2 regions of the Variovorax sp. J22R115 genome follow, and region 1 is predicted to be linked to the other one. Evidence: riboswitches for the same ligand, from Rfam matches in the RefSeq annotation. Region 1 holds a riboswitch; the other holds the start of a gene.

Evidence for each region. A riboswitch is a leader RNA that binds a small molecule or an ion and turns the genes downstream of it on or off. The one in region 1 is predicted to bind glycine.
Region 2: linked by a shared signal. The riboswitch ahead of gcvT (glycine cleavage system aminomethyltransferase GcvT) and the one ahead of QTI04_RS20200 (FAD-dependent oxidoreductase) in region 1 are both predicted to bind glycine.

What each region holds. Positions count from the first base shown of each region.
Region 1 is NZ_JASZYM010000011.1:115,719-126,968, reverse strand. It holds gene QTI04_RS20200 (FAD-dependent oxidoreductase) at 1-1,124, opposite strand, end outside; glycine riboswitch at 1,205-1,311, opposite strand; glycine riboswitch at 1,334-1,418, opposite strand; gene QTI04_RS20195 (helix-turn-helix transcriptional regulator) at 1,449-2,183, opposite strand; gene QTI04_RS20190 (hypothetical protein) at 2,308-3,150, shown strand; gene QTI04_RS20185 (MFS transporter) at 3,177-5,129, shown strand; gene QTI04_RS20180 (phosphatase PAP2 family protein) at 5,140-5,799, shown strand; gene QTI04_RS20175 (YiaA/YiaB family inner membrane protein) at 5,903-6,388, shown strand; gene QTI04_RS20170 (hypothetical protein) at 6,430-6,888, shown strand; gene QTI04_RS20165 (DUF2145 domain-containing protein) at 6,978-7,769, shown strand; gene QTI04_RS20160 (serine endopeptidase) at 7,822-8,916, shown strand; gene QTI04_RS20155 (SDR family NAD(P)-dependent oxidoreductase) at 8,889-9,668, opposite strand; gene QTI04_RS20150 (aldose 1-epimerase) at 9,797-10,729, shown strand; gene tgt (tRNA guanosine(34) transglycosylase Tgt) at 10,735-11,250, opposite strand, start outside.
Region 2 is NZ_JASZYM010000002.1:380,594-391,843, forward strand. It holds gene QTI04_RS04800 (complex I NDUFA9 subunit family protein) at 1-873, opposite strand, end outside; gene QTI04_RS04805 (ROK family protein) at 870-1,940, opposite strand; gene QTI04_RS04810 (alpha/beta fold hydrolase) at 1,962-2,711, opposite strand; gene QTI04_RS04815 (glycine betaine ABC transporter substrate-binding protein) at 2,857-4,395, shown strand; gene QTI04_RS04820 (alpha/beta fold hydrolase) at 4,487-5,338, shown strand; gene denD (D-erythronate dehydrogenase) at 5,374-6,393, shown strand; gene QTI04_RS04830 (TRAP transporter substrate-binding protein) at 6,433-7,401, shown strand; gene QTI04_RS04835 (TRAP transporter small permease) at 7,496-8,008, shown strand; gene QTI04_RS04840 (TRAP transporter large permease) at 8,005-9,297, shown strand; glycine riboswitch at 9,366-9,465, shown strand; glycine riboswitch at 9,479-9,592, shown strand; gene gcvT (glycine cleavage system aminomethyltransferase GcvT) at 9,639-10,802, shown strand; gene gcvH (glycine cleavage system protein GcvH) at 10,840-11,217, shown strand.

The sequences.
Region 1 (11,250 bases):
TTGGGCAGGCGCGTCTTCCCGATCATCGGCAGGCGATTCGTGCTCACTGCGTGCATCTCGGTGGCGAGAGAAGCTCGTGCCGTGTCCGCCGCACCGGGGAGCAGCTTTTCCACGCGTCTCAGGATGGCATCGAAGCGATCCGAATCCGGTTCGCGATCTTCCTCGAGGCCGGCGCGTACGGTGGCGGTGACGCGCAATTGGTCGCCTTCGGGGGTTTCGATGCGGGTGATGCGCAGCTTGCCTTGCACGTCGCGCAACGCGACGCGCGGGGCACGGGACGCATCCTTGACCGGTATCGTGACGATGTACTCGCGCACGAAGCGCAGCGGCATGTCGACGCCGAGGTATTCCGCATGCGGCACGCTGGATGCGCCCAGCGCCAGCACGTAGGCTTGCGCGCGCAGCGTCATGGGCTGGCCCGCGGGGTCGAGCAACTCGACGCGGTCGATGCGGCCGTCGCGGTCCTTCAGCGAAACCACGGTGTGCTTCGTCAGGAAGCGCACACCCGCAGCGCGGCACATGAAGACGAGACTTGCGGCGAACTGCGCAGGATCACGGGCCGGGTCTTCGACCGAATAGGTGGCTCCGGCGAGCTTCGCACGCATGGCCAGCAGCGCGGGTTCCATGCGGATCGCGTCGTCGGCCGAGAACAGTTGTTCCTCGCAGCCCAGTTCGGACCAGTGCGGCGCGCGCGCCAGGCGGGCGCCGAAGGCTTCCGCGCAGGTGAAGACATTCAGCAGACCGCCTACACGCGAGCCCTGGGGCAAGCCGCCCTCCTCCCGAAGCACGCGAGCGCTCTTGCGGCTGTAGGCGGCAAGACGCACGAGGTGTTCGCGGGGATCGCGCTGGGGGCGCGCGCCGATGGCCCTGTCGACCAGCCTGGAGACGTGCCGGCGCATGCCTGCGCGCAGCTTGGCCCATCTGCCCAGTGTGCTTCCCGTGCCCGTGGAATCGGCCCCGGAACACTGCGGCGTCGGTGCGCCGCCCTGCGGCGCCACACGGCCACGGGCCTTGGCCGCGGGCGTCGCATGCCGGTCGACCACGGTCACTTCGTGACCGAGCTGTTGAAGGTAATAGGCCGATGTGACGCCGAGCAAGCCGGCGCCGAGCACAACCACGCGCATGTCCAGATCCTTGTGGGATGACATGAACGGCGGGTGTTGGTGCTCACTGTGCGGAGCGGCCGTGACCCGAGGTTCAAACTGCCGCTCCCCCTGTCTCTGTTACCTGAGAGATTCATCCGGTGCGACCTGCAGCGGACTTGCTCCTTCGGTGCGCCACATGGCGTGGCGTCTCTCCAGTCGGCGATGTTTCAATCGGAAGCAGTGACCGAACCGCGAATGCGGTTCACCTGAGCGTTCATGGGAGTTTGCGCCATCGGTGGGACGGCAGTGCGTCCACTTTTCTGCAGCCCAAGATTTTATAGAGGAAACCGGTTTCTGTGTGTTTCAGGCTCGGCGCAGGCGCGTGAAGAGCTCGAACTCCCAGTTGCGCATGCCCAGCAGCAGGGTGTAGCCCTCGCGCTCCTTGGGCGAAAGCTTCTGGTCGGTCTGGTGCTGCTGTGCGAAGTCCTGCGCGACGCGCTGAAGACGGTCCAGGAAGGCGGGCGCGAGCGACTTGCTGATCGATCCGTGCACCAGCAGAAGCCCCTCGGCGGGGCCGTCGAAGCCGCCGCGGTAGTAGTCGAGCACGACGTTCTCGCGAAAGAAATCCATGACCGGGCCGTGGGGCCGCCAGCGGAAGGTCTTCGCCAGCTTCAGCCGGTAGCGGTTCAGCGGGCGCAGTTCGATGATGCCGATGCGGTCGAGCTGCGCCAGGTAGCCGATGCATTCGGCTTCGGTGATCCGGTAGGCGCCGACGATCTGCTCCAGCGTCCATTGGCTCAGCACGCAGATGGCCAGCAGCAGGAGCTTCTTGTCCTTGACCACCGCCTTTTCCTGCTCCAGCGTCAGTTCCTTGAGCAGCGGCTGCGCGTCGGCCACGCGCCGTGCGAGTTCGGCGAAATCGATCTTGAGGGCCCGGCAGATGGCATCGACCCGGGTGAGCGGCATGTCGCCCTTGGCAAGCATTCGCTTGACGCTGGATTCGGCCATGTCCAGCGACTTGGCGAGATCCGCGTAGGTCATATGGGCGTTCTTGAGTTCGTTCTTGAGGGCCTGGACCAGGTCGACGGTGGTGCTCATGAGGGGGGGCGGGTATTGCCGGCTGATACCGGGAGTGGTGGAAAAGTACGCCGTATCGATTTTCGATGCCGAACGGTGGGTTGACAACCTAGATTCCACCCCAAGCCAACCACCGGAGCCCGCCATGTCCCTGTCGTCCCTCTCCCACCGCGAACGCTGCCTGCTGTCGTTGTTCGCCCTGCTCGTGCTGGCAGCGGTCGTGGGGCCGGCGGTTCCCTCGTCCGGGCTCGGTGCGGCGCCCTTTGCCGATGGCCACGCCTGGCGCGGCCTGCCGAACGCCATGGACGTGCTGAGTAATCTGCCTTTTGCCGCGATCGGCATCTGGGGCCTGCGCTGGCTGCATTGGCTCGATCGCGCGCACGAACAAGCCCAGGATGCGGCGCCGCTGCCCCAGGCCGCATTCCAGCCGCCCGTCAATTCGCTGGATTGCGCGTGGATGTTCTTCGCGGGCCTGATCCTCACGGCCGTGGGATCGGCCTTCTATCACCTGGAGCCCGACAGCATGCGCCTGGCGGCCGACCGCGCCGGCATGGCCGTGGCCTTCGCCGGGCTGGTGGGCTTCGCAGTGTGCGAGCGGGTGAGTGCGCGCGCCGGCTGGCCCGCCGCCTGGTTCACGCTGGCAGGCGGGCTGCTGGCGGCGGCCATCTGCCACACCACCGGGAACGCGCTGCCCTGGGCGCTGGTTCAGTTCGGCGGCATGGCGCTGGTTGCGGCGCTGGCGCTGACCAAGCCGTTGAACGGCGCGATCGGCCTCAAGCTCGGCTGGGTGATCTTCTTCTACCTGCTCGCCAAGATGTTCGAGCTGGCGGACCATGCGATCTTCGAAGCGACGCATCAGTTCGTGTCGGGGCACAGCCTCAAGCACCTGACCGCGGCGCTGGCGGCGCTGCCGGTTCTGCATGCCTTGCAGGCCATCGAACGGCAAGCCCTGCGGCACAATCCGGGCGCCGCCACCGTGACGGCGTGAGGGATCCTGCCAGCAAGGCTTTACGAATGACAACATCCGCCGACGCGTCTCCCCCCAGCCTGCCCGATTCGCACGGGCACGCCAACCAGTTTGCCCTCCTGGGCCAGCGGCGCTTTGCACCCTTCTTCTGGACGCAGTTCGCAGGCGCGGCCAACGACAACCTCTTCAAGTTCGCCTTTACGGTGATGGTCACGTACCAGCTGCAGATCAGCTGGATGCCACCCGCCATGGCGGGGCTGGCGATCGGCGCGTTGTTCATCCTGCCCTTCCTGCTGTTTTCCGCCACGGCGGGGCAGCTCACGGACAAGTACGACAAGACGAAGATGATCCGCTTCGTCAAGAACCTCGAGATCGCCATCATGCTGGTGGCCGCGTGGGGATTCTTCCGGGGGGATGCCGCGGTGCTGCTGGGCTGCGTCTTCCTGATGGGGCTGCACTCGACCTTGTTCGGCCCGGTCAAGTTCGCATACCTCCCGCAGGTGCTGGATTCCCGCGAACTCACGGGCGGCAACGGCATGGTCGAGATGGGGACCTTCGTCGCCATCCTGCTCGGGCAGGTCGCCGGCGGCCTGCTGGTGGCGCTGCCGGAGGTCGGTCATGCGACGGTGGCTTTCGCCTGCGTGCTGCTGGCCCTGGTCGGGCGAGGCGTGGCACAGGCGATTCCGTCTGCACCGGCCACCGATCCGGGCCTCACGATCAACTGGAACCCGATCAGCGAGACCTGGCGCAACCTCAGGCTGGCCCACGGCAACCTCGTCGTGTTCCGATCGCTGCTGGGCATCTCCTGGATGTGGTTCTTCGGCGCGGTATTCCTGAGCCAGTTCCCGAGCTTCGCAAAGGAAGTGCTGCACGGCAACGAACAAGTCGCCTCGCTCCTGCTCGTGGTCTTCTCGGTCGGTATCGGCATCGGCTCGCTGCTGTGCGAGACGCTCAGCCGCCGTCAGGTCGAAATCGGCCTGGTGCCGCTCGGCGCCATCGGCATGAGCGTGTTCGCCATCGACCTGTACTTTGCATCGCGTGCGCTTCCAGCGCCGGGCGACATGGGTCTGGGCAGCTTTGTGCGCGAGCCGGCCCATTGGCGCGTGATGGCCGACCTGGGCTTGCTGTCGCTTTTCGCGGGCCTCTACAGCGTGCCGATGTACGCACTGATCCAACTGCGCAGCCAGCCCACGCACCGGGCGCGGATCATTGCGGCCAACAACATCCTCAATGCGCTGTTCATGATCGGCAGCTCGATCATCGCGGGCGCCTTGCTCAAGGCCGGCTTCACGATCCCGCAGATATTCCTGTTCACGGGTATCGCCAACGCGGTCGTGGCCTTCTATATCTTCATGCTGGTGCCGGAGTACCTGCTGCGCTTCGTGGCCTGGATGCTCTCCCGCTTCGTCTATCGCTTCGACGTGAAGGGTGACGAGCACATTCCAACCGAAGGTGCCGCGGTACTGGTCTGCAACCACGTGAGCTTCATCGATGCGGTGCTGCTGATGGCCGCGAGCCCGCGTCCGATCCGCTTCATCATGGACCACCGCATCTTCCGCGTGCCGGTGCTCGGATGGCTGTTCAGGCTGGCCAAGGCGATCCCCATCGCACCGCAGAAAGAGGATCCGGCGGCCTACGAAGAAGCATTCGCGCAGGCTGTGCAGGTGCTGCGCGAGGGCGACCTGCTCGCGATCTTCCCGGAGGGCGCGATCACGCGCGACGGCAGCCTGCAACCGTTCAAGGGCGGCGTGATGAAGATCCTGGAGTCCGCGCGTGCCGAAGGAATCGACGCGCCGGTCATCCCCATGGCGCTGACCAATCTCTGGGGCTCGTATTTCAGCCGGGTCGAGGTGCGCGACGGACAGAACGTCGCAATGGTGCGTCCTTTCCGGCGCGGGTTCTTCAGCCGGGTCGGGCTCAACGTCGGCGATGCGATGGCCCAGGCGGACGTGCAGCCCGAGGCCTTGCAGCGGCGCGTGAGCGGCTTGCTGAGCGCGTGACGGCTGTCTGATGGTCCTGCCCCTTTCGGAGGTGTTCTGGCACTCGCTCACCTGGTTCGGTGACAGCGGGTTTCTGTTGCCCGCCGCGCTGTGGATCGCGGTCTGGCTCGGCATCCGCAGCGCCACGCGGCCGTCCGCGTTGCTGTGGGTGGTGCTCTTCGGTGTCGGCGGCAGCCTGATCGCTGCGTCGAAGATTGCCTTCCTGGGCTGGGGCATCGGGAGTGCCACCCTCAACTTCACCGGCTTCAGCGGCCACACGGCGATTTCGGCCAGCGTTTGGCCGGTCGCGTGCTGGTTGACGGTCTCGCGCTATGAACATCGCGTGCGGGTTGCCGCTGCCTCGTTCGGCCTGGTGTTCGCCGCGCTCATCGGCGCATCGCGGCTGGCGATCTACGCACATTCCAAGTCGGAGGTCGCGGCCGGCTTCGCCCTCGGCGTGGCGGTCAGCGGCATCTTTCTCTGGCAGCAGCATCGCTTGCCGCATCCCCGTGTGAACTGGACGCTGGTGCTGCTCAGCCTTGCCACACCCATCTTCTTTCTTCGGCCGGGCAACCCGGCGCCGACGCAGGGCGCGCTCGAGGTGATCGCGATGCGCCTGGCGGGTACCGACCGGCCCTACACGCGCGCCGACCTGCTCGCGCGTCGCCAGAAGGCGTCCGGTATCGAATAAAGATACCGGTGGCGCAGGAAGTCGCCACCGGTGCATTAGTTCACGCTTTGCGGCGGAAGTGCGAAACATGATTCGCGCACTTTCACTTCGCCGCGAGGCTTCCATGCATCCCTTCTCTTCCAACGTCTCCATCCAGCGCGACACGCGCGCCTGGCAAGTGCAGGTCTGGGTCTCGTTCGGGTTGGCCGTGTTCCTGTGCGCCACCGGCTTGACCTGGCTGCCGGGACAGGCGCTGGACCGCGCTTTCATGGTGATGGGCTACGTGTTCTGCCTCTCGGCGGCATTCGTGCTCGCGAAGTTCGTGCGCGACAACCAGAGCGGCGCGGTCCTGAGCGCCGGCGACACGCCGATGTGGAAGCTGGTCGTCTGGGGCGGCTTCTTCACCGCGATGGGGCTGACGGGCTGGGGCCTGCTGCGGATGGACATCAGCGAGACCTACAAGGCCTTCCTCGGCGTGAGCTGGCTGTTCCTGATCAGTTCGGCCTTCACGCTGGCCAAGACGCTGCGCGACCGCCATGAAGCCGATCTCGCCGAAGCGCGCCTGCAAGGACGCCGTGAAGCCCGTGCCGAAGCAGGCGCCGCCCAATGACCAAGCAACCCGTTCACGACCTCTCTCAAGGAGTGCCCATCATGAAGCAGTACCTCACCACTGTTCTCGTCGCCGTCTGCGCGGCCCTGGCCAACGTGCTCGTTCCCGCGGAGGCTCACGCCCAGAGCGAAGCCTCCGCCGCCCTGTCGGTGTTGCCGGTGGCCTCCGTCGTCGGGGCGGCCTCGGCCACCGGTGCAGCGGCGAGCGCGGTGGTGGCCGTGCCGGCGGCCCTGTCGGTGGGCGGTGCCGTGCTGACCGTGGTCGCCATCGAGGCATCGGTCGACGGCACGGTCTTCCTGCTCGAAAGGGCGTCCGACGGTGCCCGGGCCAGCGTGAAGGTCCTGGGCAGGGTCGCCCATGGCGCTTCGATCGTCGTCGGCTCGACCGTCACCGTCAGCGTGATCGCCAGCGGCGTCATCCTGTCGGCGGCGGGTGAAGTGCTGGCCTTCGTACCCAATGCCCTTGGCCGCGCGCTGCTCTACAACGAGAGGCTGTCATGAAGCGCTCGTCCACCAACTTCGGGCCTTACGAACGCGAGTACCAGGCCCGCCTGTCGCGATCGCGGCGCCTGCTGAGGACCGCGTTGCACATGGTCCTGACGGCTGCTGCCGTCGCACTGGCGAGCGTGTTCCTGTTCCCGCTGGAGGCGCATGCGGGCCGGTCGTGCGAGCAGTCGAAGCCGAACGCCGCGGCAGTCATCAAGGGCATGCAACTCGCGGAACGCACGGCCAGGGAACTCGACGCGAGCGGCGAGCGCGTCGTGCTGCTCGCCCGTGCAGGGCAGGATCTGGGCAAGTACGGCCTGCGCTACTCGCACCTCGGGCTGGCCTACAAGACCGAAGCAGGCAACTGGCGTGTCGTGCACAAGCTCAACCAGTGCGGCACGGCGGTCGCCACTGTGTACCGGCAGGGTCTGGGCGAATTCTTCCTGGACGATCTGTGGCGCTACGAAGCGGCCTGGGTCGTGCCGACCCCGGCCGTCCAGGCGCAGTTGCTGGCGGCGCTCAACGAGTCGCCCGCGCGCGTCATCCGACTGCACACGGCGCCCTACAGCATCGTGAGCTATGCGTGGGGCCACAAGTACCAGCAATCGAACCAGTGGGCCGTCGAGACGCTGGCCGGCGCGATGGAACCGACGGCCATCCGGACCCGCGACCAGGCCCAGGCCTGGCTGCACTTCAAGGGCTATGAGCCGACGACGCTCAGGCTCGGCGCGCTCACCCGGCTCGGCGGCCGCGTGGGTTCGGCCAACGTGGCTTTCGACGACCATCCCAACGAGAAGCGCTTCAGCGACCGCATCGAGACGGTGACCGTGGACTCGGTCTTCGCCTGGCTGCCTCGCGCGGGGCTCGGCGCCGCGCCGGTGGTGCTCAAGCTCTAGACCAGAATCGTGCGATTCACGACCAGAACCTCCAACACGAAAAAGGAATGCGATGAGCAAATCCCTGCGCCTGTCCGAAAAGTGGTTTCGCCGCGGCCTCTGGCTGGTGGCGGTGGTTTTTGCGAGCTTCCTGATCGGACTGGGCAGCACGATCGTCGGCGACCTGCCGCGGGTCGAACACAAGCTCGAACTGGACGACTTCATCGACCGGGCCGCCGCGGAGCCGCTGCGCAACACGATCCGCGAAGGCAACCTCACGGAGCAGCAGGCGACGCGTGAACGCGAGCAAGCGGATCTCAAGCTCCTCACCGCCCAGCAGGCAAGCCGCGCGGCCCGCGAGACCTTCGCGAACTGGATCGCAACCCGACGCGCCACGGCGCAACCGGATCAGGACATCGAACTCGTCGCCCGCACCAAGGCGCTGGATGCGTTGAAGGTGAAGGAGGACGAAGCGCAGCGCGCGGTCGGTGTGCAGCGCCAGGTTGCGCTGGACGCCCGGCAGTCACGCCAGCGCGCGCAGCAGCAACTCGCGGCTCTGGAGAACGATGCGCGCACCAAGCTGGACGCGGAGTACCGACGGGTGGAGTTGCGCGTGTTCGGCTACCGGCTCGCCCTCACGCTGCCGCTACTGGCGATCGCGGGCTGGCTGTTCGTCAAGAAGCGCAAGAGCACGTGGTGGCCTTTCGTCTGGGGCTTCATCTACTTTGCGCTGTTCGCATTCTTCGTCGAACTCGTGCCCTACCTGCCGAGCTACGGCGGCTACGTGCGCTACGCGGTAGGCATTGTGGTGACCGTGCTGGTCGGGCGCTACGCGATCATTGCGCTCAATCGCTATCTGGCGCGCCAGAAGCTCGCCGAGGCGCAGCCGGACACGGTGCGCCGCAACGAATTGAGCTACGACACGGCGCTGGCGCGGCTCGCGAAGAGCGTGTGCCCGGGATGCGAACGGCCGGTGGACCTGAAGAACGCCGAGATCGATTTCTGCCCGCACTGCGGCATCGGCCTGTTCGACCATTGCCACGTGTGCGAGGCGCGCAAGAGCGCGTTCGCCAAGTTCTGCCACGCCTGCGGTGCGGGAGCCGCAGCGGCAAGCTCGCCGGGTCCGGCAGGCTTGCCGGGTCAGGTCCAGCCGGCGTCGACCACGTAGTTCTGTGCGGTGCACATCTTCGAGTCGTCCGCGGCGAGGAAGAGCGCCATGCTGGCGATGTCCTCGGCCATCACGCGGCCGGGGAGGCACTGGGCGGCGTCGATCTCGGCGCCCGACTCGGGCTTGACCCAGAGTCGCAACTGGCGCTCGGTCATCACCCAGCCCGGCACGATCGTATTGACGCGAATGTTCTGCTTGCCGAGGTCGCGCGCCAGCGAGCGCGTGAGTCCTTGGATGGCCGACTTGCAAGCCTGGTAGACCGGATATCCGGCACCCTTGATCATCCAACTGACCGAACCGAAATTGATGATCGAACCGCTGCCGAGTGCGCGCATGTCGTCCGCCACCGCCTGCGCGGCAAAGAACTGGTGCTTGAAGTTGATCGCCATCAACCGGTCGAAGTCCTCGCTGGTGACATCGGCCATGTCATGGCGGCGGTCGTTGGCTGCATTGTTGACGAGCACCTGGATGGGCCCGAAGCGCGCACGCACGGCGGCAATCGTCGCACGCAGCGCATCCACGTCGGTGACGTCGCATCCGGTGAATAGCACCTCGTTGTCGTTGCCCAGTTGAGCCGCCAGCGCCTGGCCGGCCTTGACGTCGAGATCGCAGAAGCCGACGTGGGCGCCCTGTGCATGGAAGGCGCGAACCAGCGCCTCGCCGATGCCGGTGGCGCCACCGGAAATGAAGACGGTGCGGCCGGCGAGCGATGGGTAGCGGGCCGATGGGGCAGGGGAGGTCGATTCGGTCATGAATGGATCCGTACGGGAGGAGGGTGACCGGGCGATTGCGCGGCCGGCGCGATTTTGATCCTCAACCGTGTCGCGTGCCACCCGTGTGAACGAGAATGCCGCGACCGCAATGATCCGTGGCGCATCGAATGAACGAGACCCAACCTTTCTCAGCGTCCGAAGCCCTCGTGCAGCTTTCCGCTAGCCCTCTGCGCCTGTTGCTCGCGCCGGAGGTCGGGGGCGCCGTGGCAGCGTTCTACGACGAACGGGCCGATGGGCGCTTCGACTGGCTGCGCCCTGCGACCGACGATGCCTTGCGCCGGCGTGATCTGTTCGCGATGGCAAGCTTTCCTCTCTTGCCCTGGTGCAACCGCATCCGCGATGGTCGGGCGCAATTCGGCGGCCGGGACATCGCGATCGCGCCCGGTCACCCGGCGGGACCTTCCGGCAAGCACCCGCTTCACGGAACCGGATGGCTGCGGCCGTGGCAGGTGGCGCAAGCCTCGCCCGCGCAGGCCACGCTGGTGCTGACATTCGAGGCCGATGCACAGTGGCCCTGGCGCTTCGAGGCTTCGCAACGGTTCGAACTCGACCCGACGGGGCTCCGCTGCACCGTCGCGTTGACCAATCGCGACACGGCGCCGATGCCGGCAGGCATCGGCCATCACCCTTACTTCCCGCATCACGAGGGCACCCGCCTGCAGACGTCCACGGCGGCCATGTGGCGCGGCGATGCGCAGGTGATGCCGGTCGCGCTGGAACCGACGGCGGAAGTGGCGCAATTGCACAAAGGCGAGCTTCTGGCCGAACTGGATCTGGACAACAACTTCACCGGCTGGCAACGCCAGGCCCGCATCGAGTGGCCGGCGTCATCCCGCACGCTGGTGATGGCGGCCGAGTCTCCGCTCGATTTCTTCGTGCTGTACTGCCCGCGCGGCGCCGATCATTTCTGCGCGGAGCCGGTGAGCCAGTGCACGGATGCGATCAACCTGTCGGGTCGCCACGGCCCCGAAGAAGTGGGCGGCGCGGTGCTCGCGCCGGGCGAAACGCTGACGGGGTGCTGGACACTCCGGTCGACGTAAGCGCGTCAGACGCCGCGCGCGCGATCGGCCTTGAAGCTGGTGCGGAACTCCGTGAAGCGCCCGGCTTCGAGCGCCTCGCGGATCTCGCGCATCAGGTTCAGGTAGTAGTGGAGGTTGTGAATGGTCGTGAGCATCGGCCCCAGCATTTCGCCGCACCGGTCGAGATGGTGCAGGTAGGCGCGGCTGAAGCCGTCGCGGCCGCCGTCGTTCCATGCCACGCCCGAAGCGCCCGCGCAGGCGTGGCAGGTGCAGCTCGGGTCGATCGGCTGCGGGTCGCTCTTGTGGCGCGCGTTGCGCATCTTGAGGTCGCCGTAGCGCGAGAAGAGCGTGCCGTTGCGCGCATTGCGGGTCGGCATCACGCAGTCGAACATGTCGACGCCCTGCGCCACGCCTTCGACCAGGTCTTCGGGCGTGCCGACACCCATCAGGTAGCGCGGCTTGTGCGCCGGCAGCTTGTGCGGTGTGTGCGCCATGATGCGCAGCATCTCGTCCTTGGGCTCGCCCACGCTCACGCCGCCGAT
Region 2 (11,250 bases), on a different contig from region 1:
CGTGTCGAGCGATGCAGCGCGAATGCCCAGATCCTCCAGCGACGGGAGCTTGCCGCTGGCCACGTTCGGCGTCTTCATGGACTGCAGGTTGTCGCGTGACATCAGCGGCTCGCCCGGCAAGCGTTCCATCACGGCCGCCTGCAGTGTTCCCACAGCAGGCGGGAGCGCAATCACGGGTCGTTCATGGCCCGACCACCGACCGGCCAGCTTGACAAGCTCCCTCAGCGTGAAAACCTCCGGCCCCGCGCACTCGAAGGTCTGGCCGGCGGTCACCGGTCGCTCGAGGCAGACGAGGATCGCGCGGGCGACGTCTTCGACCCACACGGGCTGGAAACGGGCATCCGCGGACGCCAGTGGGAGCATTGGCGCGAACGTCAACAGGCGCGCAAACAAGTTCGTGAAGCGATCGTGCTGGCCGTAGATCACGGAGGGCCGAAGGATGGTCACATCGAGACCCGCGCTTCGCAGCACCGCCTCGCCTTCTGCCTTGGACCGCAGATACCGGCTCGGCTGTGCGCTGTCGACACCGAGCGCGCTGACATGCACGATCCGCCGGACGCCTTTCGAACGGCAGGCACCGACCAGCGTTCGGGGCAAGGCGACGTGCGTTCGGACGAACTCGGCCTCGCTCCCGTGCAGGATCGCAATGAGATTGACCACGGCGTCATGGCCTTCGACCAGGCCTGCGAGTTGCGTCGGGTCGTGGACGTCTGCACTCACGACCCTGGCCGACGGCGGCAACTCCCGTTGCCTTGCTTGCGTGGGCCGACGGCTAGGCACGGTGATCTCAGTTGCGCCGTCCGAGCCAGCGATCAGCGCACACAGGCTGCGCCCCACGAAGCCCGTTCCTCCAAGGACCAGTAGCTTGTTCATCCGGTTTCCGCCCGCTTGTTGGCATAGCTCGCATTCCCGAGCCCCGTGCCGATGGTCAGCACCGCCCAGCGCTTCACATCTTTCATGAAGGGCAGCTCGCTCAAGCCCTGCACGACCGCGTCGTTGTGCATCAAGGCCATCGTGGGCGCGCCGTGGATGGTCGGAATCCGCTTGCAAAGTTCGCTGGGCAGGTGGAAGTTGCTTCCTTCCCAGTCGCCAGGCAAGTTCTGAGCGCCGCGCGAGATCGAGCCGTCCTTGGCGATCAGCCCCGGGCAAGCGATGCCGATGTACGGCGCGAGCCGGATGCCCTTTTTCTTGCAGTAGCGGATCTGTGTTTCGAGCATGTCGGCCAGGCGGTCGATCAGCGCCTTGCGGTTGGGCTTGTCATCCTTGTGTCGCCACTTTTCGCGCCGCAGCACCTTGGCCCGGGACATGTCCTTGGCGCGCTTCATCCGCATCTTGACGATGCCGCAGCGCACATTGGTGCCGCCGATGTCGAGCGCGAGGATCGCGTCGTGGTGAGCGAGCAGTGGCGGCGGCACGAGGTGAACCCAGCCCAGCAGCCCGGCGTCGTCGGTCTCATGGCCGATGCGGGCGAGTTGCACCGACAACTTCATGTCCTGCAAGATCGCCGCTGCCTGCAGGATGGCGCGCTCGCCAACGTCGCTCTCCGGAAAGCCGCCTCCGATCACGATGCGCTCGACGCCCTTCCACGACGGGTGCCGCATGAATCGCTCGATCACCGAGGCGAGTTCCTCGGCGAATTCCTCGACCGCGGCGTGCACCACGTCGCCCGCTTCAGAGGCTTTCTTCGCGCCAAGCGCCTCGTCCAGCGTCTGCTTGCTGAGGTCCTTGGAGTGGCGGCCACCGAGCGGATCCTTGCCCTTGCGCCGGCGCTTCTGGCGCCAGCGCTCCAGTAGCGCCCTGAACGCGGTCTGGCTGGCCTGGTCTCCGATGAAGCCGTCCTTGCCCCGCAACTGAAGGCTGTACCCCTCGACGACGACGGAAGGCAGTTCACGTGCGCCGTGCACGTCGGGGAGCGGATGCGATTCTTTCTTGGATGCCATTGCGTCTTTCATGAAGGCCGTTCAGTCGCCGGTGGTCTCCAGGATCAGGCGTGCAGTTTCCTCCGGCGCATCCCAATGCGGGAAGTGGCCGCAGCGCTCGAACCAGTGCAGGCGCGCATCCGGAAAAAGCTGCTGCGCGCGCGACGCCTGCCGCGGAAAACACACCCGGTCCAGTCGCCCCCAGCCGATCACCAGCGGCTTGGTCATGCTGCCGATGGCCAGCCCTTCCTGCGGCGCTCCGCGCACCAGGTCGCGAAGCATCAGGCTGAAGGATTCCGCCGAAGCGTAGCTGCGCATCTCCTCCAACACCAGCGCCGGCGATAGCCGTGCCGCCTGTGCGGAGAATTGCGCCAGCAGCAGCTTGCGCGACCATTCGTGACCGGTGATGGAAGGCATCGCGAACTGCAGGCTCCGCACCAGCCGCCGCGAGAAGCAGATCGAACTCTGGTAGATATAGCGCTCCCAGCCGCCCCAGAAGCCGCCCGGTCCGAGCGATACGACCGAGCCGAGCACGCCGCCGCGCCTTGCCAGTTCAAGCACGAGGCGGGCGCCCAGCGAACTGCCGACCGCGTCAGTCCCGACCAGGTCGTGTTCCGACAGGAACTGTGCGACCGCGTTGGACAAGGTCCGCACGGACACCTCTCCCGCCAACGGCGGGCTCTTGCCGAAGCCCGGCAGGTCGATCGCCACCACGGCGCGCTCGGCTGCCAGCGGATTCAGGATGGTCTGCCACGAGCGCCAGCTGCTGCCAAGTCCATGTACGAGCAACAAGGGCTTCCCTTCACCGCGTCGGACATAGTTGATCAGCACGCGTTCAGTTTGCGTTCAGATAGTGCGCTGCAGCATCAGCCTGCCGCACGATCCGCTGTAGGAGAACGAGCCTGTCAGCCCCTGGCAGCGCCGATACACTGGGTCGATGCATTCGTTGCGCCGACCGTGGCTCACCGCCCTGGCTTGCCTGGGCCTGCTCTGCGCGGCCGTGTTCTCGTACGTCTCGCACGGGCAGGAACAGGGCCTGCGCATCGGGTCGAAGCGTTTCACCGAGTCCTACATCCTGGCGGAGGTCATGGCGCAGACGGCTTCGCCCCAATCGCCCACGCCGCCGACGGTCCGCCAGGGGCTGGGCAACACCGCGATCGTCTACGAAGCCCTGCGCTCCGGCGGCATCGACCTCTATGCCGAGTACACCGGCACGATCGCGCTGGAGATCCTCAAGGGCTCCCAGTCGATGACGCGCGAGGCCATGAACGCGGCCCTCGCACCGCTGGGGCTGGGCGTCGCGATTCCGCTCGGCTTCAACGACGGCTATGCACTCGCGATGCGCGCAGCCGATGCAGACCGGCTCGGCGTGCGCAGCCTGAGCGACCTGGCGAACCATCCCGAACTGAAGCTCGGCCTGTCGAACGAGTTCATCGGTCGTGCGGACGGCTGGCAGGGTCTCGCCGCGCGCTACGGATTCCGGCAGACGCCGACCGGGCTGGACCATGGCCTCGCCTACGACGCGATCGCCGCGAAGCAGATCGATGTGATCGACATCTACACCACCGACGCCAAGATCGACCATCTCGGCCTGCGCGTGCTCCAGGACGACCGCAGCTATTTCCCGCGCTACGACGCCGTGGTGCTGTACCGGCTCGACGTGCCCACGCGCTGGCCGAAGGCTTGGGCGGCGCTGCAGAAGCTCGAAGGCCGCATCGACGAACGCGCCATGATCGCGATGAACGCGCGCGCCGAACTGCAGGGCGTGGCCTTCGATGTGATCGCCCGCGACTTCCTGGCCCAGCAAGGGCAGGCCGGCGTGCACGCCGGCTCATCGGGCGCGGCTGCGCGCGGCTTCGTCGCCAAGCTGCTTGGCCCCGACCTGGGCCGGCTGGCGCGACAGCACCTGACGCTCGTCGCGGTATCGGTCGGGGTCGCCGTCCTCATCGCGGTGCCGGTTGGAATCCTGGTGTTTCCGCACCTGCGCCTGCGCGCGGTGGTGCTCGGACTCACGGGCCTTCTGCAGACTATTCCGTCGCTCGCGTTGCTCGCGGTGCTGATCTCCCTGATGGGGGCGATCGGCACGCTGCCTGCGCTGGTCGCGCTCACGCTCTATGCGCTGCTGCCGATCATGCGCAACACGGTCACCGGGCTGGCCGAGGTTCCGGCGGGGTTGCGGCAGGCGGGCACGGCGCTTGGCATGACCGGCGCCCAGAGCCTGCGGGTGGTGATGCTGCCGCTGGCGCTGCCCACCCTGCTGGCCGGCGTGCGAACCGCAACGACCATCGCCATCGGCACCGCGACCATCGCGGCCTTCATCGGCGCAGGCGGTTTCGGTGAACGCATCGTGACCGGGCTTGCGCTCAACGACCGCGAGCTGCTGCTCGCGGGGGCCGTCCCGGCCGCCGTGCTGGCCCTGTTGAGCGAGGCGCTGTTCGAAACCATCGAATTCGTGATGCGGCGTCGCCGGGGCTGAAGACGGCGCATCACCCGATTGCGACGGCAAGCGAGCCGGACTAGTCTCGTGAATCGCTGCTGCGCCGACGCGCGGCCCGGAGGAGTCGACGATGAATCGATGCGAACTGCCCACGCGCCTGCCGCTGGCGGATGGGGCGGAACTGCACTACACCGAGCATGGACGCGGATCACCGCTCATCCTGTTGCACGGCAGCTTGGGCGATTGTCATTCTTGGACGCCACAGATGCAGACCTTTGCGGCACGTTTCCGCGTCATCGCCTACAGCCGGCGATTCAGCAGCCCGAGCAGAAGCCCCGGCGCGCATGCCGGCTACACACCGCAACTCGACGTGGACGACCTCGCGGCACTTCAAGGGCACGTTCGCTGCGGACCTGCCCATCTGGTCGGCACCTCCTACGGCGCCTTGATTGCATTGATGTTTGCGCTCCAGCATCCCGAACAGGTGCTGAGCCTCGTCTTGAACGAACCGCCTTTGCACCCATGGGCGTGTCGCACGCCCGAGGGGAGCGCGCTGTTCGAAGCATTCATGGCGGATGTCTGGCGCCCCGCCGCCCTGGCCTTCGACCGGAACGACGAGCGCACGGCGTTGCGCCTGCTGGTCGATGGCATCTGGGGCGAGCCGCTGTTCGACAGATTGCCGCCCGAGCGAATGCATGTCGTGACGCGCAACGCGGGCGCGATGAAGGCGCTGACACGGTCGACGGAGCCGTTTCCCGATCTGTCGCGTTCGGAAGTGGCGGCCTTGGAGATGCCTGTTCTGCTCTTGAACGGCGACCGGGCCACCGATCTTCATCGAAGAGTAGTCGATGAATTGGCACTGGTGCTGCCCCGCTCGCGGCGCGAAGTCATCGCGGGCGCGGGACATGGTGCGCCTTCCGAGAATCCCGTCGGCTTCAATCGGGTGGTGTTCTGGACCTTACTGCGCAGTGGACGAACATAGACTTGCCCATTCCAGGGACACAAGGACACCTCGCAATGAACATCGTCATCACCGGCGGTGCCGGCTTCGTCGGCGCACGCCTCGCCCGCACCCTGCTCGCTCGTCGGCAACTCTCCCTGGCCGGCGCAGCGCCTGCGCCCATCGACACCATCACCCTCGTCGACCGCGTTCCACCGCCGAACGATCTGGCCCGCGACCCGCGCGTGAGCGCCGTGGTGGGCGATCTCAATGCGCTGCTCGCCAAGGCACCCGAGAGCGCCGTCCCCCCGAATGCCTCGCTCGTCTTCCACCTCGCCGCTGCGGTCAGTGGCGAATGCGAGGCCGACTTCGACCTCGGCATGCGCAGCAACTTCGCCGCGACCAACGCACTGCTCGAAACCTGCCGAAAGCTCGGTACGGCGCCGACGCTGGTGTTCTCGAGTTCGCTCGCCGTGTTCGGCAACTCGCCTGAGCAACCCTTGCCCGAGGTGATCACCGACAACACGCTGCCCACCCCGCAGACCAGCTACGGCATCCAGAAATTCATCGCCGAGCAACTCGTTGCCGACTACACGCGCAAGGGCTTCATCAATGGCCGCAGCGTGCGGCTCATGACGGTGAGCGTGCGTCCGGGCCGACCCAACGGCGCCGCCTCGGGCTTCTTCAGCGGAATGATCCGCGAGCCGCTCGCGGGCGTTCGCGCCGTCTGCCCGGTGGCGGACGAAACGCCGGTGGCGATCTCGTCGCCGACGCGCACCATCGAAGGGCTGGTCCGTGCCGCCGAGGCGAGCGACGCGCAATGGGGTCCGCGCACCGCGGTCAACCTGCCCTCGCTCTCCACCACCGTCGGCGAGATGGCCGCGGCGCTCGCTCGCGTCGCCGGCGCGGCCGCCACCGATCTGCTCGACCGCACGCCCGACCCGGCGATCCGCCGCATCGTGAAGAGCTGGCCGGGGCGCTTCGAAACGGTGCGTGCCCGTGCGCTGGGCCTGGGTTCGGATGCAAGCTTCGAGGACGTGATACGCGAATACGTCCGTGAAAATCCCGACGAGGTCAAGCTCCCTCTTCAGGCATAGTCGGTCGGGCATCCTTCCCGCAACCTCCCCGGAGACAACATGAAACTCGGCACCCTCGCCGCCTGCCTTTCGCTCGCCCTTGGCACCAGCGCCTTCGCACAGACCACCACGCTCAAGATCGGCTACGCCACGACGAAGGAATCGCACTACGGCGTCGGCTCCACGGTGTTCTGCGACGAGGTCGAGAAAGGCACGCAAGGCCGCTACAAGTGCCAGCATTTCCCCAACTCCGCACTGGGCGGCGAGCGCGAGCAGATCGAGGCCGTGCAACTCGGCACGCAGGACCTCGTCAACACGTCCACGGGCCCGGTCGGCAACTTCGTGCCCGAAGTCAAGATCGTCGACATCCCCTTCCTGTTCCGCGACTACGACCACGCGCGCAAGGTGATGGACGGCCCGATCGGCCAGGACATCCTCGCCAAGTTCCCGAGCAAGGGCATCATCGCGCTGGCCTGGACCGAGAACGGCTTCCGCCACATGACGAACAGCAAGCGCGACATCGTCAAGCCCTCCGACGCCGCCGGCCTGAAGATGCGCACCATGGAGAACAAGGTGCACATGGATGGCTACCGCACCTTCGGCATCCTGCCCACGCCGATGGCCTTCCCCGAGCTGTTCGGTGCCCTGCAGCAAGGCACGGTGGACGGCCAGGAGAACCCCATCCCCGTGATCCTGTCCTCCAAATTCGCACAGGTGCAGAACCACCTGTCATTGACGGGCCATGTCTATTCGCCGGCACTGCTGCTGCTGTCCCCCAAAGTCTGGAACAAGCTGTCGGACGCCGACAAGAAAGTGTTCGTCGAAGCCGCGAAGAAGGCCGGCGCCGCACAACGCAAGAAGGTCAACGAAGACGAGAACAACGGCATCGCCCAGCTCGAGAAGGACGGCATGAAGGTGACCCGCAAGGTCGACGGCGCCGCGTTCCGTGAAGCGCTGAAGCCCGCTTACGCGGGCTACGCCAAGGAATTCGGCGCCGACAACATCAAGAAGATCTCGGACGTCCAGTAAGCGCGGAAACGCGCCCCTTACGGCACCGCCGCCCGGTGAGCCAGCCATGGCACCGGGCGGTTCTCATTGCACAGATCCCACAACAACAGTCGTCGTGAAAACCTTCGAACACTATTTCCTGGCCGCGAACCGGTGGGCGCTGATCCTGCTGCTCGCCGCGATGTCGGTCATCATCTTCATCAACGTGGCGATGCGCTACCTCACGAGCAACTCGCTCGAATGGGCCGAGGAGGTCGCGCGCCACATGATGATCTGGCTCACCTTCCTCGGCGCCGGGCCGGTGCTGCGCTACGGCGGGCACATCGCGGTCGAGAACCTGCAGGACGCACTGCCGCCCAAGGCCGCCATCGCGATGCGTGCGGTGGTCGCGGCGCTGCTCTTCGCCTTCTTCGGCTTCATGGTCTGGTACGGCTGGCTCTACATGGAGCGCACGATGTTCCAGTTGACGGCCGTGACGCAGATTCCCTTCGCCTATATCTACAGCGCCATGATGTTCGGCGGCCTGCTGCTGATCGTGCACTGGCTCCTGATCGTGCGTGGCTACGTGCTGCGACGCGAATTCGCATCCGACGCGCACTTCGATGCGGCCGCGAGCGCCTCGCTATGAACGCCAGCCTCGTCCTCATCCTCTCGGTGTGCGTGTTCCTCGCGATCGGCGTGCCGGTCGCTTTCGCACTGGGCCTCGCCACGGCCGCGACGCTGATCCTCGCCGAGTCCTACCCGCTGATGGTGCTGCTGAAGGAAACCTTCACCGGCATCGACAGCTTTCCGCTGATGGCGGTGCCCTTCTTCATCCTTGCCGCTGAGCTCATGAGTGGCGGTTCGCTGACGGAGGTGCTGCTGCGCTTCGCCGGCCAGTTCGTCGGCCACCGGCGCGGCGGGTTGGGCTACACCAACGTGGTGTCGCTGACTTTCTTCTCGGGCATCTCGGGATCGGCGCTGGCCGACGCGGCGGGGCCGGGCTCCATGCTCATCAAGATGATGGACAAGGCCGGCTACGACCGCTCATACGCCGCCGCGCTGACTGCCTCGACCGCCATTGTCGGGCCCATCATCCCGCCCTCGATCATCATGATCATCTACGCGCTGCAGGACGACAATGTGTCAGTCGGCAGCCTGTTCGTGGCGGGCCTCATTCCAGGCCTGCTGATCGCGGTGGCGATGTGCGCGGTCAACTTCCACGTGTCGAAGAAGCGCAACTACAAGGGCGACGGCGGCATGCCGCCCTGGAACGAAGTGCTGCTGACGACGTGGAAGGCGATCCCCGCGATCCTGCTGCCGGTAGTGATCCTCGGCGGGATGCGGGCCGGGTGGTTCACGCCGACCGAGGCATCGGTGGTGGCGGTGTTCTATGCGTTGGTGTGCGGCAAGTTCGTCTACCGCACGCTCGAGTGGAAAGCGCTGCCCGACATCCTCTCGCGTTCCGCCTTGCTCTCGGCATCCGTGCTCATCATCATCGGCTTGTCGGCTTCGTTCGCATGGATCCTGACCATCGAGAACGTGCCGCAGACGCTGGCCGAGTGGCTGGCGGGCATGAACCTGTCGCCGTGGATGTTCCTGATCATCGTGAACGTCTTCCTGCTGCTCTTCGGCATCTTCATCGAGCCGCTGCCGGGCGTGATGGTGCTGGCGCCGATCCTTGCGCCGGTGGCGGTCAAGCTGGGCATCGATCCGATCCACTTCGCGATGATCGTGATCTACAACCTCACGCTCGGCATGATCACACCGCCGGTGGGTGGGCTGCTCTTCGTCACCTGCAACGTCTCGCGCGTGCCGATGTCGCAACTGGTGCGCGAACTGGTGCCCTTCCTGTGGGCGCACGGCGCGGTACTGCTGGTGCTCACCTTCATGCCGGCGCTCAGCACATGGCTGCCGCGGCTGTGGGGCTTCAAGTAGCGCCCGGTCACCACGGTGTCATGCTGATGCACTGAAATCGCAGACCGACCCGGCGCCGATCCACTACACTCGCCGGGTCAGGAGAGAGCCCCGCGACAGCGGTGCCGCCGAAGGCGCAGGTCCCCTCGAAACAAGGGCCCGAACGCTCAGGCAAAAGGACTGACGAGGCGCCCTGCACGGGCGTTTCCTTGCTGGAGAGAGACGGCCCATCACCACGTCGGAGGGGCTGTCCACCGAAGGAGCAAACCCCGATCGTGGGGCGAATCTCTCAGGTAAAGCGGACAGCAGGGGTGGCCCATGGCTCCGGTCATGGATCTGGACTGCCCCTTTTGGAGAGTGCCTTGGCCTCCGCATCGACCGACGATCTTCTGAAGACCCCGCTTCACGCCCTGCACGTTGAGCTCGGCGCCCGCATGGTTCCCTTCGCGGGCTATTCGATGCCGGTGCAATACCCCGCCGGCCTGATGGCCGAGCACAAGCACACGCGCGAGGCCGCGGGCCTGTTCGACATTTCCCACATGGGCCAGCTGCGCCTCGTCGGCCCGGATGCCGCGGCAGCTTTCGAGACCCTCATGCCGGTCGACGTGATCGGCCTGGCGCCGGGCAAGCAGCGCTATGGCCTGCTGCTCAACGACGAGGGCGGCATCCTCGACGACCTGATGTTCTTCAACGAGGGCCACGATTCGCTCTTCGTGATCGTGAACGGCGCCTGCAAGCAGACCGACATCGCGCACATCACGGCGAAGATCGGCAAGCGCTGCCAGGTCTTGCCGATGCCCGACCATGCGTTGCTGGCACTTCAGGGGCCGCAAGCCGCGGCCACGCTCGCGCGCCTGTCGCCCGGCGTGGAGCGCTTCGTCTTCATGACGGGCGGCGCCGTTCAGATCGGCGGCCTGCCGGCCTTCGTCGCGCGCAGCGGCTACACGGGCGAGGACGGCTTCGAGATCTCGGTCGCCGCCAAGGACGCCGAGGCGCTGGCTCGCCTGCTCCTTGCTCAGCCCGAGGTCAAGCCCATCGGCCTGGGCGCGCGCAATTCGCTGCGGCTCGAAGCCGGGCTCTGCCTCTACGGCAACGACATCGATGAAACCACCACGCCCGTCGAGGCGTCGCTCGGCTGGGCGATGCAGAAGGTTCGGCGCACCGGCGGCGAGCGCGAAGGCGGATTTCCCGGCGCGGTCCGGATCCTGGCGCAACTCACGGCTGCCAGCGGCACGGCGGGCCATCTCGACCACGACACGCTGAAGCGCAAGCGCGTCGGCCTGGTCGCACTGGAGCGCGTTCCGGTGCGCGATGGCACGCTCCTTGAGTCGTTCGAAGGCCTGGCCATCGGTCATGTGACCAGCGGCTTGCTCGGCCCCACGGTCGACCGGCCGGTCGCGATGGGCTACGTGGCACTGGCCTACGCGGAGCCGGGCACGCGCATCCAGGCCATCGTGCGCGGCAAGCCCGTGCCGATGGAAGTGAGCACCATGCCTTTTGTCCCTGCGCACTATTTCCGCGGTTGATTCCCACCGACATTCTTTTATCCAAGGAGCTTCCTTCATGACCATCAAGTACACCAAGGACCACGAGTGGGTTCAGCAAGACGCAGACACCACGCTCGTGACCGTCGGCATCACGGTGCATGCACAAGACGCACTGGGCGACGTGGTGTTCGTCGACCTGCCGGAAGTCGGCAAGACTTTCAACCAGGGCGATGTGGCGGGCGTGGTCGAGTCGGTCAAGGCCGCGGCCGACGTGTTCATGCCGGTCTCGGGCGAGATCACCGAAGTCAACGAGGCGCTGCGCGCCGATCCCTCGCTCGCCAACAGCGCCCCGATGGATGCAGGCTGGTTCTTCAAGGTGCGCATCAGCGATGCGATCCAGCTCGAAGCGCTGCTGGACGAGACGGCGTACGAGAAATTTTCTGCCGACAACTGATCCCTGACCGACCCCACTTCCGCCAACCACCAC